Regions from separate parts of the Paenibacillus kribbensis genome, predicted to be linked through region 2. Evidence: riboswitches for the same ligand, from Rfam matches in the RefSeq annotation. Region 2 holds a riboswitch; each other region holds the start of a gene.
The links. A riboswitch is a leader RNA that binds a small molecule or an ion and turns the genes downstream of it on or off. The one in region 2 is predicted to bind cyclic di-AMP.
Positions count from the first base shown of each region.

Region 1: linked by a shared signal. The riboswitch ahead of B4V02_RS04965 (TrkH family potassium uptake protein) and the one ahead of B4V02_RS25080 (resuscitation-promoting factor) in region 2 are both predicted to bind cyclic di-AMP.
Region 3: linked by a shared signal. The riboswitch ahead of B4V02_RS24690 (C40 family peptidase) and the one ahead of B4V02_RS25080 (resuscitation-promoting factor) in region 2 are both predicted to bind cyclic di-AMP.
Region 4: linked by a shared signal. The riboswitch ahead of B4V02_RS18665 (hypothetical protein) and the one ahead of B4V02_RS25080 (resuscitation-promoting factor) in region 2 are both predicted to bind cyclic di-AMP.

Region 1 is NZ_CP020028.1:1,081,110-1,084,541, reverse strand. Features, by position in the region: gene B4V02_RS04970 (potassium channel family protein) at 1-450, opposite strand, end outside; gene B4V02_RS04965 (TrkH family potassium uptake protein) at 469-1,809, opposite strand; cyclic di-AMP (ydaO/yuaA leader) riboswitch at 2,008-2,157, opposite strand; gene B4V02_RS04955 (CPBP family intramembrane glutamic endopeptidase) at 2,419-3,432, shown strand, end outside.
Region 2 is NZ_CP020028.1:5,624,171-5,627,602, reverse strand. Features, by position in the region: gene B4V02_RS25085 (TatD family hydrolase) at 1-445, shown strand, start outside; cyclic di-AMP (ydaO/yuaA leader) riboswitch at 647-848, shown strand; gene B4V02_RS25080 (resuscitation-promoting factor) at 1,123-2,271, shown strand; gene rnmV (ribonuclease M5) at 2,419-2,964, shown strand; gene rsmA (16S rRNA (adenine(1518)-N(6)/adenine(1519)-N(6))-dimethyltransferase RsmA) at 2,972-3,432, shown strand, end outside.
Region 3 is NZ_CP020028.1:5,516,416-5,519,847, reverse strand. Features, by position in the region: gene B4V02_RS24705 (hypothetical protein) at 1-42, shown strand, start outside; gene B4V02_RS24700 (4a-hydroxytetrahydrobiopterin dehydratase) at 157-456, shown strand; gene B4V02_RS24695 (GNAT family N-acetyltransferase) at 550-1,056, opposite strand; gene B4V02_RS24690 (C40 family peptidase) at 1,284-1,784, opposite strand; cyclic di-AMP (ydaO/yuaA leader) riboswitch at 1,790-1,927, opposite strand; gene B4V02_RS24685 (hypothetical protein) at 2,172-2,999, opposite strand; gene B4V02_RS24680 (M1 family metallopeptidase) at 3,011-3,432, opposite strand, start outside.
Region 4 is NZ_CP020028.1:4,194,280-4,197,711, forward strand. Features, by position in the region: gene kdpA (potassium-transporting ATPase subunit KdpA) at 1-457, opposite strand, end outside; gene kdpF (K(+)-transporting ATPase subunit F) at 599-676, opposite strand; gene B4V02_RS18665 (hypothetical protein) at 832-1,227, opposite strand; cyclic di-AMP (ydaO/yuaA leader) riboswitch at 1,343-1,515, opposite strand; gene B4V02_RS18670 (glutathione peroxidase) at 1,981-2,466, shown strand; tRNA gene B4V02_RS18675 (tRNA-Leu) at 2,559-2,641, opposite strand; gene B4V02_RS18680 (urease accessory protein UreF) at 2,904-3,432, shown strand, end outside.

The DNA of each region.
Region 1 (3,432 bases), 1.2 Mb from region 2:
AATGCTGTATTCCTTGGATAGCTCCAAATAGTCGAGCAAATTAGGCGTAACCAGCTGATGGGCCACCCGTATTCCCATATCCCGTTCAGGATAAATGACACGGTCCACACCGAGCTTTTCCAATGCCCGTCCGTGCAGCACAGATATCGCTTTGGCTACGACTTTTTTTACACCCAGCTCTTTCAGCAAAATGGTGGTTAGAATGCTTACCTGAATGTCATCCCCAATAGCAACAATACCGCAATCGAAATTACGGATACCTAGCGACCGCAACGAATCCTCATCGGTAGCATCCGCTACAACAGTATGCGTCAGCAGCTCACTCATGCTGTCTACAACGTCCTCATTGCGGTCGATGCCAAGTACCTCGCACCCCATATCCACCAATTGCAAAGCCAGGCTTGAGCCAAACCGTCCCAAGCCAATAACTACAAACTGCTGCGTTTTCATATCTACTCGAAAACTCCCCTATCCTATAATCATTTTGCCTTCCGGATGCCGATATAATTCCTTACCCTTTTTGGGGCCAAGTGCATAAGCCAGCGTGAGCGGTCCGAGTCTACCTGCAAACATCGTCAGAGTAATCACCAGCTTGCCAACAACGGTCAAATCAGGTGTAAGCCCCATCGACAATCCCACCGTTCCAAAGGCAGACACCGTTTCAAACAAAATCATCAGAAAATGATGATCTTCGGTGGCAGACAAAATCATCGTTACCCCAATCACGAACAACAGTCCCAACAGAGTAATGGTCAAAGCCTTGTAAATTCGTGCTTGCGCAAGCCGATACTTGAACAATACAATATCTTCCCGACCTCGCAGCATAGAAAACACCGCTCCAACGAGTAGCGCGAACGTTGTCGTTTTAATCCCGCCACCAGTGGAGCCAGGGGAAGCCCCTATGAACATCAGTATAATGATGAAAAACTGCGTAGCCTGCCGCAGGCTTGCGATATCCAGCGTATTAGCACCAGCGGTACGAGGGGTTACCGACTGGAATAAAGATCCCAGCAGCTTGCCTCCCCAATCGAGCGAGCCTAATGTGTTTGGATTCGTAAACTCGAAAACAAAGATGACAAGGCTACCGACTACAATCAGTGCAGCCGTCATGCTAAGTACCACCTTGGTATGCAAGGTCAGTCTCTGACGTTTGCGATATTCTGCCAGATCCGACATCACCACAAAGCCGATGCCTCCCGAGATAATCAAAAACATAGCGGTAAAATTAACGACGGGATCATATACATAACCTGTCAGGCTGCGAAAGTGACCGAATAAATCGAAACCAGCATTGTTAAACATGGAAATCGCATGCCAGATTCCAAAATAAATCGCCCTGCCTACAGGCATGTCAAAGGACCAGCGAACCGCAAATATCGTAGCGCACACGCCCTCAATGACCAGTGAATACAATAACACCTTACGGATCAAGCCGATGATCCCCTCTACAGAGGTCTGATTCATCGCCTCCTGCAAAATGAGACGCTCCCGCAAGGAGATGCGACGCTTGAACACCAGCGCGATCAGGGTTGCCATGGTCATAAAACCGAGACCGCCGACCTGAATGAGCGCAGCGATCACCACCTGACCGAAGGTTGTAAAAAAAGTCCCCGTGTCCTTAACGACAAGTCCTGTGACACAGGTCGCGGAAGCCGCTGTAAACAAAGCGTCTATAAACGCAAGCGGCTTCCCCGTTGTATTGGAAATCGGCAGCATTAACAATAAACTACCTATAAGTATGATAACGGCAAAGCCCGCAACAAATATCCGCGGTGGAGAAAGCCGAAGCCAGCCGGCATTGGGGTTCATGAATCATCACTTCTCCTACTCCTTAAAACTATAAAAACAGTGATTTAATACGGTGTAAGCCCGCTACGCGGTCCATTTAAATCTGGAGAAGCGTTAGCGATCGGAAGATCAAATGGACCGCGCAGCGTCCTTAACTCAGCAAACTTTTATTTTCACACTTATACACAAAAAAAGACACCGGAAAACCGAGTGCCTGACTGGGTCCCTGTCACAGCCTACGAGGTTAGCTGACGGATTCGGGCAGCACAGTATGCCCTATTCACACGTCCAGTACGAGACCGGCTGTAAAATTCACCCCAGTAACAATGGTTCCCCCGTTTTCCTATGGAAATTCGGCTCAAATGTATGGCGTTACCTATTGATTTTATAGGCATTGCCTCAAGATTATAATCCTTCTGTATCCAGATCACAAAACCGATTTTGTCTAAAAAACGTTAATTTGGCTTTATTTTGCGAATAGGCAGCGTTTAATCGCAGTTTATCTTATTTTATTGAAACTTTAGGGTGCTTTCACTCCATTTTCATGAATATCACAGCTGTGTTGGCGGGAACCTGTGCAGTATGATATCTTTAATGGATGCACTTATTTACAGATTAAGGAGGAAACTCATGAATCCTATCGGGAAACCGGTCGTGCTCTCGGCCAACTTCAAAAGATTAGGCTTGTTGGGCGGGATTGGCCTGATTTGCTTTTTTATCTTTCAATTGCTGATTCCCTCGCTTAGCAATCCAAGTCCAGAATCATTGATGAGCACAGCGACGATCAGCAAACAAGAAGCGGTTAACCACGCATTAGACTTCGCTCGCTCCGAGCTGGGCTATACAGAATCACCGCCAGAAATGCCTGTCGTCACCTATCAGGCTGAAACGGATTTGTACGGTTATTTATCCAGAGAAAAACTGCTTCAACAGTACGACCGTACATGGAAAAAAAGCTACCCTTACGAAACTTTTCGGGTCGATATCCCAGATCCTTCCACGAAGGGAAAATTGCAAATTCATGTGGATTTATCGACTGGCAAAGTCGTTAGCTTTAAACGAATGACCTCCAGTACCAATTACGCACAAGCCGATATTTCTACGGATGAGCAAGCGCGCAGCAGGCTTGTTCGTGCGGCTGAGGGCGACATGACGCTTGAAGCAAAAGAGCAGGCAGCCTCTGTATGGGTCAAGCGCTTTGGCTTTAAGCCGTCGGACTTGAAGCTCGTGACCAACGAAGGGGAGGGTGGATTAAAGTATACCGTGGACGGAAAACAAATCGGCTCCTCGGTACTTACACTGGCGTTTACTTTTGAAGATGGGGATGTTCGCTCGTTTACACAGAGCTTTTCTGCCCCATCGTCCTATACCGATTATGTCAAAAAGCAAACCTACTGGGCCAACTGGATGACCTATGCGGGTTATGCCTTGTTTACCTTCGTATTGGCCGTACTCGCGATTGTCTACGCGTCTCTCACACGACGCCACACTTCCTTTGTACGCGGCATTGTTTTGTCCGTTGTGTATTTTGTTGCTACTATGGCAGGGACCTTGAACATGCTGCCTTTACTGCAAGCAGAAGCAGGCAGCCGGGGAATGCTTATATTTCTCATGGTTTTCCAGGTTGGTGTTTCCTTCGCTATG
Region 2 (3,432 bases):
CCGGGTACTTCGGAATCAAATTGGTCTGGCTCGGGAGCTGAATATGCCCATTGTTGTCCATAACCGGGATGCGCATGAAGATATTATTAAGATTTTACGCGAGGAAAAAGCGAGCGAGGTTGGCGGAGTCATGCACTCCTTCTCCGGAAGCTGGGAGACAGCTAAAATGGTGCTGGATATGGGCTTTCACCTTTCCTTCGGTGGGCCAATTACGTTCAAAAATGCAAAGCAGCCCAAAGAGGTGCTTGCACAGGTTCCGATGGATCGTCTGCTCATTGAAACGGACGCACCTTATCTGACACCTCATCCATTTCGTGGAAAACGAAATGAGGCTGCACATGTGAGACTGGTGGCAGAGGCTGCCGCCCAAATCAAGGGGATCACAGTGGAGGAATTGGTGTCCATAACGACCCAAAATGCCTTGGAACGATTTGACATCAGATGAGAAAGAGAAGAAACCAACCAAAATAATGAGATAGACGGAGCTAATCATGAATTTGTTGCAGGAAACTCGAGAATATTACAATATTTTAACCGAATATTTTGGAAAATGTACTTGAAACCCGCTTTACAACATGCATAGAAACAGGATATCATCTTTTCAGTGAATTGTTGATTTAATGTAAACTCCAACAAGTCATTTCATGAACCAGTCTCGCTGAGTCCCTTTTACAGGGAACGGGGGAACCGGTATGGCTTACTGCAAGTCCGTCAAGCCATATTTCGATTTCTTTCTGGGTCTTCGGGGTGAATGTGAAGGCGACCGCCATGAGCGGTTGACCCAAGCTAGGGCGACTCTCTACGTCCGAACCCGACAGCTAACCCCGTAAGCGTAAACAAGAGAGAAGCCATCTCGTGCATGATTTTTCCGCATATTCACTACATGCTGGAAGCCACGAAAGAGCTCTCTAGTCTCTTTCTCTGGCTTTTTTTGTTTGTGAATAAAAGAAAATCTGTCATCATACTGTGGTTAAACAGGGGAGGACAGCATGCCGCGAAGACGGGTACATGGTGCAGGACAGTCGCATTACGGGCTTGTCTTGTAGAAAATCTGTTATAGTCACGTCAAATCTCAACTATGTCTTACTCTAGACGGCGGGCTATGTAAGGAGGACGGAGGAAATGGGCATTTTCCAAAAAGAGGAGACCCATGAGTCACGCTCATCCAGCATGTCTTACGTATTACGTTGGAAGAAGGAAAATGTGCGCCAGGCTGCTTTGGTCGCTATTTTTCTAATTGCACTAACGATTATGATTTCAATTCTGGTGTACACTCAATCCAAGAAACAGGTCTTTTTTGTCATCAATGGTAAGGCATCTGCGGTAGAAACCCGGGAATCCAAGCTCCAGGATTTGCTCAATGAGCATTCCATCTCACTGCAGCCGCATGATACGATTTCTATGCCGCTGAACGGAGCCATACAGGATGGGGATCGCGTAATCATCAAACGTGCCAATCAAGTTAAAGTGACCTCAGGCAATGAGACGAAAAAGCTGTACACAACAGAAAATACAGTAGAGGGTGCCATTCGCACTTCGGGCTATAAATTATCGTCAAATGACAAGGTTTACCCTGCGCTCGATGCTTCTGTTTCGTCTAACATGGACATAAAAATCGTCCGCGTGAAGAAACAGCAGGTCGAACAGAAGAAACAGGTGCCTTATCAGGTCATCAAAACGTCCGATCCGAGTCTCTATAAGGGCGATAATCGGGTCCTCCAAAGCGGTAAATCAGGTGTTGTCGTCCAGCACGTTCAGAAGGTATACCATGACGGAAAATTGGTATCCAAGCAGCTGGTCAACAAGGAAGTTGCACAGAAGCGTGTGGATAAGATAATTGCGGTAGGAACGAAGAAAAAACCGGTCGTTCTGGCTGCTTCTGTCAGTCCGGAAGATGCCGTTAAGGCAACTCGGGTGAGTTCGGGCAATGCTGTCCGTAAAGCTGGTGTAGATTTTAAATACAGTAAAGTATTGCAGAACGTATCCATGACGGCGTATTCCTCACAGGAGCCGGGTATTGGTACACGTACGGCTTCCGGTACACGTGTCACGGAAGGACGGACCATCGCTGTCGATCCAAGCATCATTCCAATCGGTTGGTGGGTGTACATTGAAGGGGTGGGCTTCCGCCGTGCGGAGGATACCGGTGGCGCCATTAAAGGCCACAAAATCGATGTGTATTATGAGAGTTTGAGCCGGGCTAACCAATTTGGTCGCAAGCACGGTAAAACCGTATATGTAATCGGACCGGTAAAGCCTGAAATCAACTAAAACGGCTTGTGTATGTTCAGGGCAATGCGATAGTATTAACATCATAGTTATGCCATGCTAAGAAGAGGATATCCTCTTCTTATTTTGTTTTCAAAAGCAGGGAAAGATAAATATAGCATGCTGTGTAGCAGTGGAGGGAAACGTAAAATGATCAAGGAAGTGATCGTGGTCGAGGGTCGGGATGATACAGTGGCTATTCGTCGTGCTGTTGAAGCGGACACAATAGAAACTGGCGGCTCTGCCATTAATAAAATGACGCTGCGCAAAATTGCATTGGCGCAGGAGCGGCGGGGTGTCATTATTTTGACTGATCCCGATCATGCAGGAGAGCGCATCCGCAAAATTATCGCCTCCAAGGTACCCGGCTGCAAGCAGGCCTTTATACCCGAGGCGGAAGCGACGCGTAAAGGAGATATTGGGGTGGAGAATGCTTCACCAGAGGCCATCAGACACGCTCTCGCACGAGTACATACGACGGTGGAAGGAGCCGATCCACTGATTGAGTGGGCGGATTTGATTGACGCCGGACTGATCACCCACCCAAATGCTGCTGCACGCCGTATGGCGCTCGGCAATATACTGGGTATTGGCTATTGCAACGGAAAGCAGCTGCATAAACGGCTCGCTGTATTTCAGATCAGCCGTGAGGAATTCGCCAGTGCGCTGGCGCAAATCGAAAGTGAAGGATTGTGATATCCGTATGACAGGGATTCAAGATATAGCAACACCGCGCCGTACGAAGGAAATTATTCAACGGCACGGTTTTTCGTTCAAAAAGAGTTTGGGACAAAATTTTCTGATTGATCAAAATATTCTGAACAAGATCGTGAGTGCTGCCGGATTGGATGACACCAAGGGTGCACTTGAGATCGGTCCCGGAATTGGTGCTTTGACCGAAAAGCTGGCACAATCGGCCAAGGTCGTAACTGCTGTTGAGATTGATCAGCGGCTGCTGCCTATTCTCGAGGAAGTGCTGGCTCCTTACGAGCATGTGAAGGTGCGTCACGGGGATGTGTTAAAGCTGGATTTGCAAGAGGTGTTCGCCTCTGATTTTGCAGGGGTCAGTAAAGTGAGCGTGGTGGCTAATCTGCCGTACTACGTTACTACACCGATTCTGATGAGGCTGCTGGAGGACAAGCTTCCTCTGGAGAATATCGTGGT
Region 3 (3,432 bases), 110 kb from region 2:
CTCATTGGAGATGAGGAGCTAACGTCGGTCCCTTTAATCTGAAGGCCATCTTATGGATTTATCAACGGGGCCGTGGTAATATGTACACCACTATATTGTAGTTTTGGCCGCATAAGCGGCTGAAAGGCTTCCGTATAAATGGGGAGGAGTCGTAATATGCCTTTTACACAAGAAGAGATTGAAGCACATCTGGAGAAATTGGAGGGCTGGGAACTGGAGGAAGGACGTTGGATCGTTCGGAAATATAATTTTTCCAGTTTTATGAAAGGGATTGCATTCGTGGATGAGGTTGCTGCTATATCTGAAGCATTCAATCATCATCCGTTTATTACGATTGATTACAAGACCGTGACTTTGCGTTTGACCTCATGGGATGATGGCGGTATTATGGCCGTGGATATTAAGGAAGCCCAACAATATAATGAAGCTTTTGAGAAAATGCGTAGCAGTCATTAAGCATGCAGTCATTAAGTCAGTAATGATCTGCTGGATGATGATAAAAGCGCCTTCGCTATACAACAGAGAAGTTGTATGCCGAAGGCGCTTTTATCATAGAGCCTGGCTCTGGTGGTCGGGCTGATATACCATACAATAAAATGGCTTTTTGCCATCCGGAGTCAGTCGTTCATAGGTATCTGTAAGCTCAAATCCAGCTGCCTTGTAGGCCCGGATGGCGCGCTCATTCCAGGTGAGCACCTCCAGATCAATTTCATTCTGCGGATTGCGCCGTCTGGCTTCCTCAGCAATCGCACGGACAAAATCGGAACCCCTGCCTTGTCCGCATCTGTCGGGATGCATTCCAAGACCCAGCCGGGTTACACCAACCATAGGGAAATATTGCGCAAATCCCGTCAGCTTGCCCTCCTCATCCAATACGGCAACATATTGCTCTTGGCGAAGTGTGGGATTCCCAAATTCGACTTCCAGCGCCTTCATTTGTTCCCAGGGCAGCCAGCCGTAGATATTGTAGGGTGGATCATAGCGCCATTCACAGATTGCAGCTGCCTGATGCTCGTCCATCGGTACGATCCGAAAGTTAGATATTGAGGCAGGCATGTCTTCACATCCTCCTTTTACAGGTACTTAAACTGTTAACAACAGATTGTAGACAAGTTACAGAGGAATGGCAAGCGTGTTTACTTTCTCGTTCGCTAAAATTGAAACCTTTTGAGATGTCAGTTCGTTAGTAATCATAATCATTGCTGATGTTGGGGACATAAAAAACCGCAATTCGATTCCGGCCAGAATCAAATTGCGGCTAAGGTTAGCTTGCTATGCGTCAGTTATTCTACATTGTCGTCATCAGGAGTTTCAGAAGCTACGGCGTGGTAAGCGTCAGTGCTCATGATTCTTTTTGCACCGACATAACGGTTAGCATAATAATTTTCGTTCAGTGAGCTAACTACTACACCACGTGAAGACGAGGAGTGAGCGAATTTCCCTTCACCTACGAAGATACCTACATGGGAAATGCCTCTTCCTGTTGTGTTAAAGAACACCAGATCTCCAGGTCTCATTTCATCGCGGGATACGGAAGATCCCATTTTGAATTGTGAACCAGATTGATGCGGCAGTTTAATTCCCAGTTTGTTAAATACATACATTGTGAAGCCGGAGCAATCGAATCCTTCGAGTGTAGTGCCTCCGCTTCTGTAGCTTGTTCCTTTGGCATCTTGGATGATCTGGTCCATCTTAGAGTCTGCATATGCACTGCCGCCACCGAATGTAAAAGATGTAAAGGCAATGGCAAGACCCATGGCTGCGATCGTTAGCTTCTTCTTCAAAAAAAATATACCCCTTCCAATGCCTGCGAGGTTAGCTTAAGGATTCGGTAGAAGGTTCCCCTATGACCACTCTGTTGCGAGATCAATTCACCCAAACTGGTTCCCCCGCTTCCCAGGTGCCAGGAATTAGGCTTAACTTATGATGTGCACCTTGGAGAGCGTATTCACTATAACGAGCTTTTGAGATAAAGGTTACAATAAAGATTACAAAGTTGTTACTATCAGTTCACTGCGACTATTGTAACAAAGTCCGCTGGCTTTGGCAAATGTTTCATCGCAAAAAGTTACAAAAAAAATCTGTCCCTGATATCTCAGGAACAGATTTTGTTAAAAGTATGCAGTTAGGTGCCGTTTGTGTAGGAATGAACAGAGATTTTTCGACAGAGCTCAGCTTCTGCTGGAAATATCGGTATGCCACAGCCGGTATTGAGAGCTGATGTGCCACAGTCTGACCAGACTGGTAACAAAATGATACGATTGCTGGAGAATGAGTGCCAGCATACCCGTCCAAATCATTGCTACGGTGCCGAATAGAGCGAAGACAAGCAGCACACAAGCACCCAGCAAAAATGATATGCCAATAGCTGGGACGATCTGGCGAAAAAAGGCGAGCAAGGACGACAGTATGGCGTGACCACCGACGGTGCCCAACTGCATGTACAGGATGCACTGCCGGATGAACCAGCCATATGCGATCCATCCGATGGCATATGGCAACATATGCAGAAGGTAAGAGGGAGATTGTAGCGCTCCTGCTACAATAGGGTAGAGCCTCGGCATCACCCAGATAGCGGGAAGCAGTAATAGTCCCAGCTCAATGATGTAATAAAGCAGCGATGACAAGCCATGGCGTTTCATTCCACGGAAGAAGGACAGGCTTTGCGGCTCGGTCGCATAGGTATGCAGACTTTGATATATTCCGGCTCTAATGAAGGGAGTGATCAGCATACGCAGCACCGTCGCTCCCAGTAGTACCCACAAGTATATATGCACTTCCCGGTTGTCCATGAGGGCAATTTGGCTTTCCATCCAGAACAAGGTCTTGCCCAACTCGTTATGCCCCTGATCGGGGTAGCGCAGCAGTAGCGGGATTACGGCGGATTGCACCAGCCTGTAGAGAAATATTCCCCACAGCAGCTGATACAGAAACAGAATAATGACAATATAAAATTGTATGCGCACAAGCGCCCAGCCTTCTTTTATAACCGTCCGCATCTATAGACACCTCACCATGACAGACTTCCAAGCAGTGTCTCCAACAGCTTGGTTACACTTATGCTCCAACGAGTTTGCTGCCTTTCGTTCAGTTCGGCCTTCAGGCTATTGTTGATATGCTTGTTCTCCAGCGCAATGGTATATAGCGGATCAACGGTCACGTATGAAACGGGAGAGGCGCTCTTGAGCCGATAAGTTGTGCTTTTACCCGCCCCGTCCCAGGCCTTGAATATCGTTGTCCCATCCTTGAAGGTAAATTGAACGGGGATTTTGGGATAATCCGCACCTTTTTTGCTCAGCGTCACGACCGCTTCATATCCTTTCTCCAGCTTGTGGTTCGTGATGCGATCCACCGAGAAGTCCGCCATCTGGCCGTCATATACATATTGTTCAAAATAGTGGCTCCATGAGCGTCCGGTGACTCTCTCAACGA
Region 4 (3,432 bases), 1.4 Mb from region 2:
TAAAAGCCGCAGCAACAGCAAAACCGGAAGCCGCCGAAGTGAACATCATCATCGTGACAAACGCCATCTGTGTCAGATACGTAAGTCCGCTTTCTCCGCTATAATGCTGGAGATTCGTATTGGTCATAAAGCTGATTACCGTGTTAAAAGCCAATGACGCTTCCATATTGCCGTTTCCAGCCGGATTCCCGGGAAGCATTCCTTGCAAACGCAGCAGCACATAGCTGATGACCACAAGCACGACATTGGTCGCGAGAAAGCTCATAACATACGTAGTCCAACGCATATTCTCCAGCTTTTTCAAGCCTGCTAGCCTATAAATCAGCTTTTCCGTTCCACCGAAAATTCGATCCGTCCGATTCGGTTCATTTGAGAATACATGATACATATAGGTGCCCACTGGCTTTACCAAGAGCAGCAATATGACAAGCACAATTCCAATTTGCAGCAGCTCCATCGTCTATTCCTCCTTAAAATGCTCCTGCGCATGTGGAACAACAGACCTGACCCAGACCAGCAAGCGAGTGCACACGTTTGCGCCAAACCCGCTACCTGTGATACCGGATCTGCTGTTCCTGCCCGTTTCCTCTTATAGCGATTAAAACTTTTCAGGGTTCAGGAGCGCATAGATTAAATACACCAACACCATAGCCGTGAGCACAAGCACAACAATCATCCTCTTCGCCCTCCCTTAGAGGTCTGCTCATTGCACCAGCGTACAAATAGCAGTATCGCTCCATAACTCACAGCCAGCACGAGCAGCATGTATATATCCATCATGTTCAAGCCCTCCCGTATCAGTCCTCAGATCAATAACTATGTTATAAGCGCTTATCCGTTCAGCAGAAAACCCACCTCTCCGTTCAATGTGTAGATCACATGATCCGCTCCTAATCCCCGATAAATTCCTTGTGGATTACAGCCGTGCGTGATGACATAGATCAAATCCGATGTCAGTGGCCGGCATATTTGCAGGAAACGGCAAGTCAGATTCATACTGTTTTCGAACAAATACACGCTACCAATTTCTTTTTTGGGAAAATTCCATTTTCCCGCTTGCATCGTATTGATGCGCACAATGTGCTCCACACCCATTTTTTTGAGCTGTCGTTCCTCCTGAGCGCTATTGGTGAGTACCGCAAACGCCAGTTTTTTGAACATAAGCAATTTCACAAAACTTCTGCCCGCTTCATTCGGTGCAGTGACGATAATTAACCGACCTTCCATCAGTAGCTCCTCTCCCGGTATAAAAAGACAACAAAAAGAAGCCAAAGGAAAAAGGCTTTCCTCCGGCTTCTTACATATCCATGATAAAATAAACCATGGCTGCACACGGCGGTTTGTTGCCTCTCCCTGTACGCTTACGAGGTTAGCTGTCGGATTTGGACGTGAGAGTCGCCCTATTTCCGGCACTTGGCCGGAAAATTCACCCCATGAGATTACGGCTTCCAAAGCCGTATACATCCCGATTGGTTCCCCCGCTTTTGCAACTGCAAAATTCAGCGATTAGACAATTCGTTGCTGCTTCATTCTTGTTAATTTGAAATTACGTCTTGAATCATACACCCGTGCAAGGAGCACTGTAAAGCTCACCAACGGGGTTATAAATCGTCCTTTTAAGCATAGAAGATCAATAATAACGCTTACAATACGACTATGCTTCTCCCAGCTCCTTTAATCTCGGTTTTTCATACCTTTTCGAAAATGAAAGGCATGTCAATATTGGCGTAAGGAGAGCAGTTTTGTCCTTTTTTTGTAAAAGCGAAAGAAAATGTGCTATATACACCAGATAAACGCCGATTGAACCTGCTTTTACGCTGAGAAACGCCGCAATTCGCTCCATTTGCAGCGCAATTTGCCGTTTTGAACAAAATACGATTTTACAGTATTAAGAAAACTCATTACATCTATTGTAGGCTTGCAACCTTTCATAAAATTGCTTACGATTTAATTGTAGAATATCGAATTAGGAGGGATACCATGACCGTTTATGAATATGGTGCCAAAACCCTGCAAGGAAAAGAAATCCCGTTATCCATATATGAAGGGAAAGTTCTGCTCATCGTGAACACAGCCAGTAAATGCGGGCTAACTCCCCAATATAAAGCGCTACAGGAGCTATACGACCAGTATCATGAGCATGGGCTCGAAATTTTGGGATTTCCCAGCAACCAATTTGCCAAGCAAGAGCCGGGTTCCAGCGAGGAGATTTCGGAGTTTTGCCAGATCAACTACGGAGTTTCCTTTCCGATGTTTGCCAAGACAGATGTCAACGGTGATCAGGCACACCCTTTATTTCGCTACCTTACCCAAACAGCTCCAGGCGTATTAGGCTCCAAAGCGATCAAGTGGAATTTTACGAAATTTTTAATCACACGCGAAGGTAACGTATTTAAGCGCTATGCACCACAAACAACTCCGGATAAGCTGGCAGGAGATATTGAAAAGCTTTTGCAGGAAAAATAAGATTCGATTAAAACAAAAAAGCATCCCTTCACACAAAACGTGTCAGGATGCTTTTTTTATTTTTGCTATTTGTAACCGTATCTTCCATATAATGCGGTCGAGAGGACTCGAACCTCCACGGGCGTACGCCCACTACCCCCTCAAGATAGCGTGTCTGCCATTCCACCACGACCGCAAATCATAATGTTTTGAGGCAACAGATTTATTATACTCCCTTAGCTTATATTTGTAAACCAAAATTTAATAATTATTTATTATGTTATGTTAAATAACATATAAGAGCTATAAAAATATTTAATTTGACATTTTAGCAAAATAAATGTGAATATATATTACATAATACTTTAAGTATTCAAATAAACTCAACTTATATGTTAAATAATATAACACAATATTTCGATTCAAGGAGGCGAACCACCCTGCACAAAGGCAACCGCTTGCTAAATTACGCATTATTGTTGGACCCTTCCCTACCCGTCGGCGGCTTCACCCGTTCTTATGGATTGGAGGAACGATTCCATAACGGACGCTTGACCTGTATGCAAGACCTGGAACATTACATGCGGAATGACTTGTATCCTCAATTCACAACGCTTGACGGTATGGCGATCAAAAGCCTGTATGTCGCCATTCAACAGGAGGATGGTTGGCGTATCGCCCTTATTGATAAGATGCTGCATACCCAACGCTCCTCTCTGCAACACGCGAAAGAGTCACGCCTGTCTGGTCAGCGCCTGATCAAGCTTGCCAAAGCCCTGTATCCTTGGCTTGAATTTGATCAGCTTGAAACAATACTCATTCAGTACAGCGCAATTGGCACACTCGCTACCGTTCATACGTGGATCAACTTTCTCCTTGGAAATGATGTGGAGCAGACCATTCACGGCTATCTAGCCGCAGCCGTGTCCTTCTGCATTGAAGATGCTTCCAAACTGCTAAATACACCTTACGAGGAAAAAAATCCTC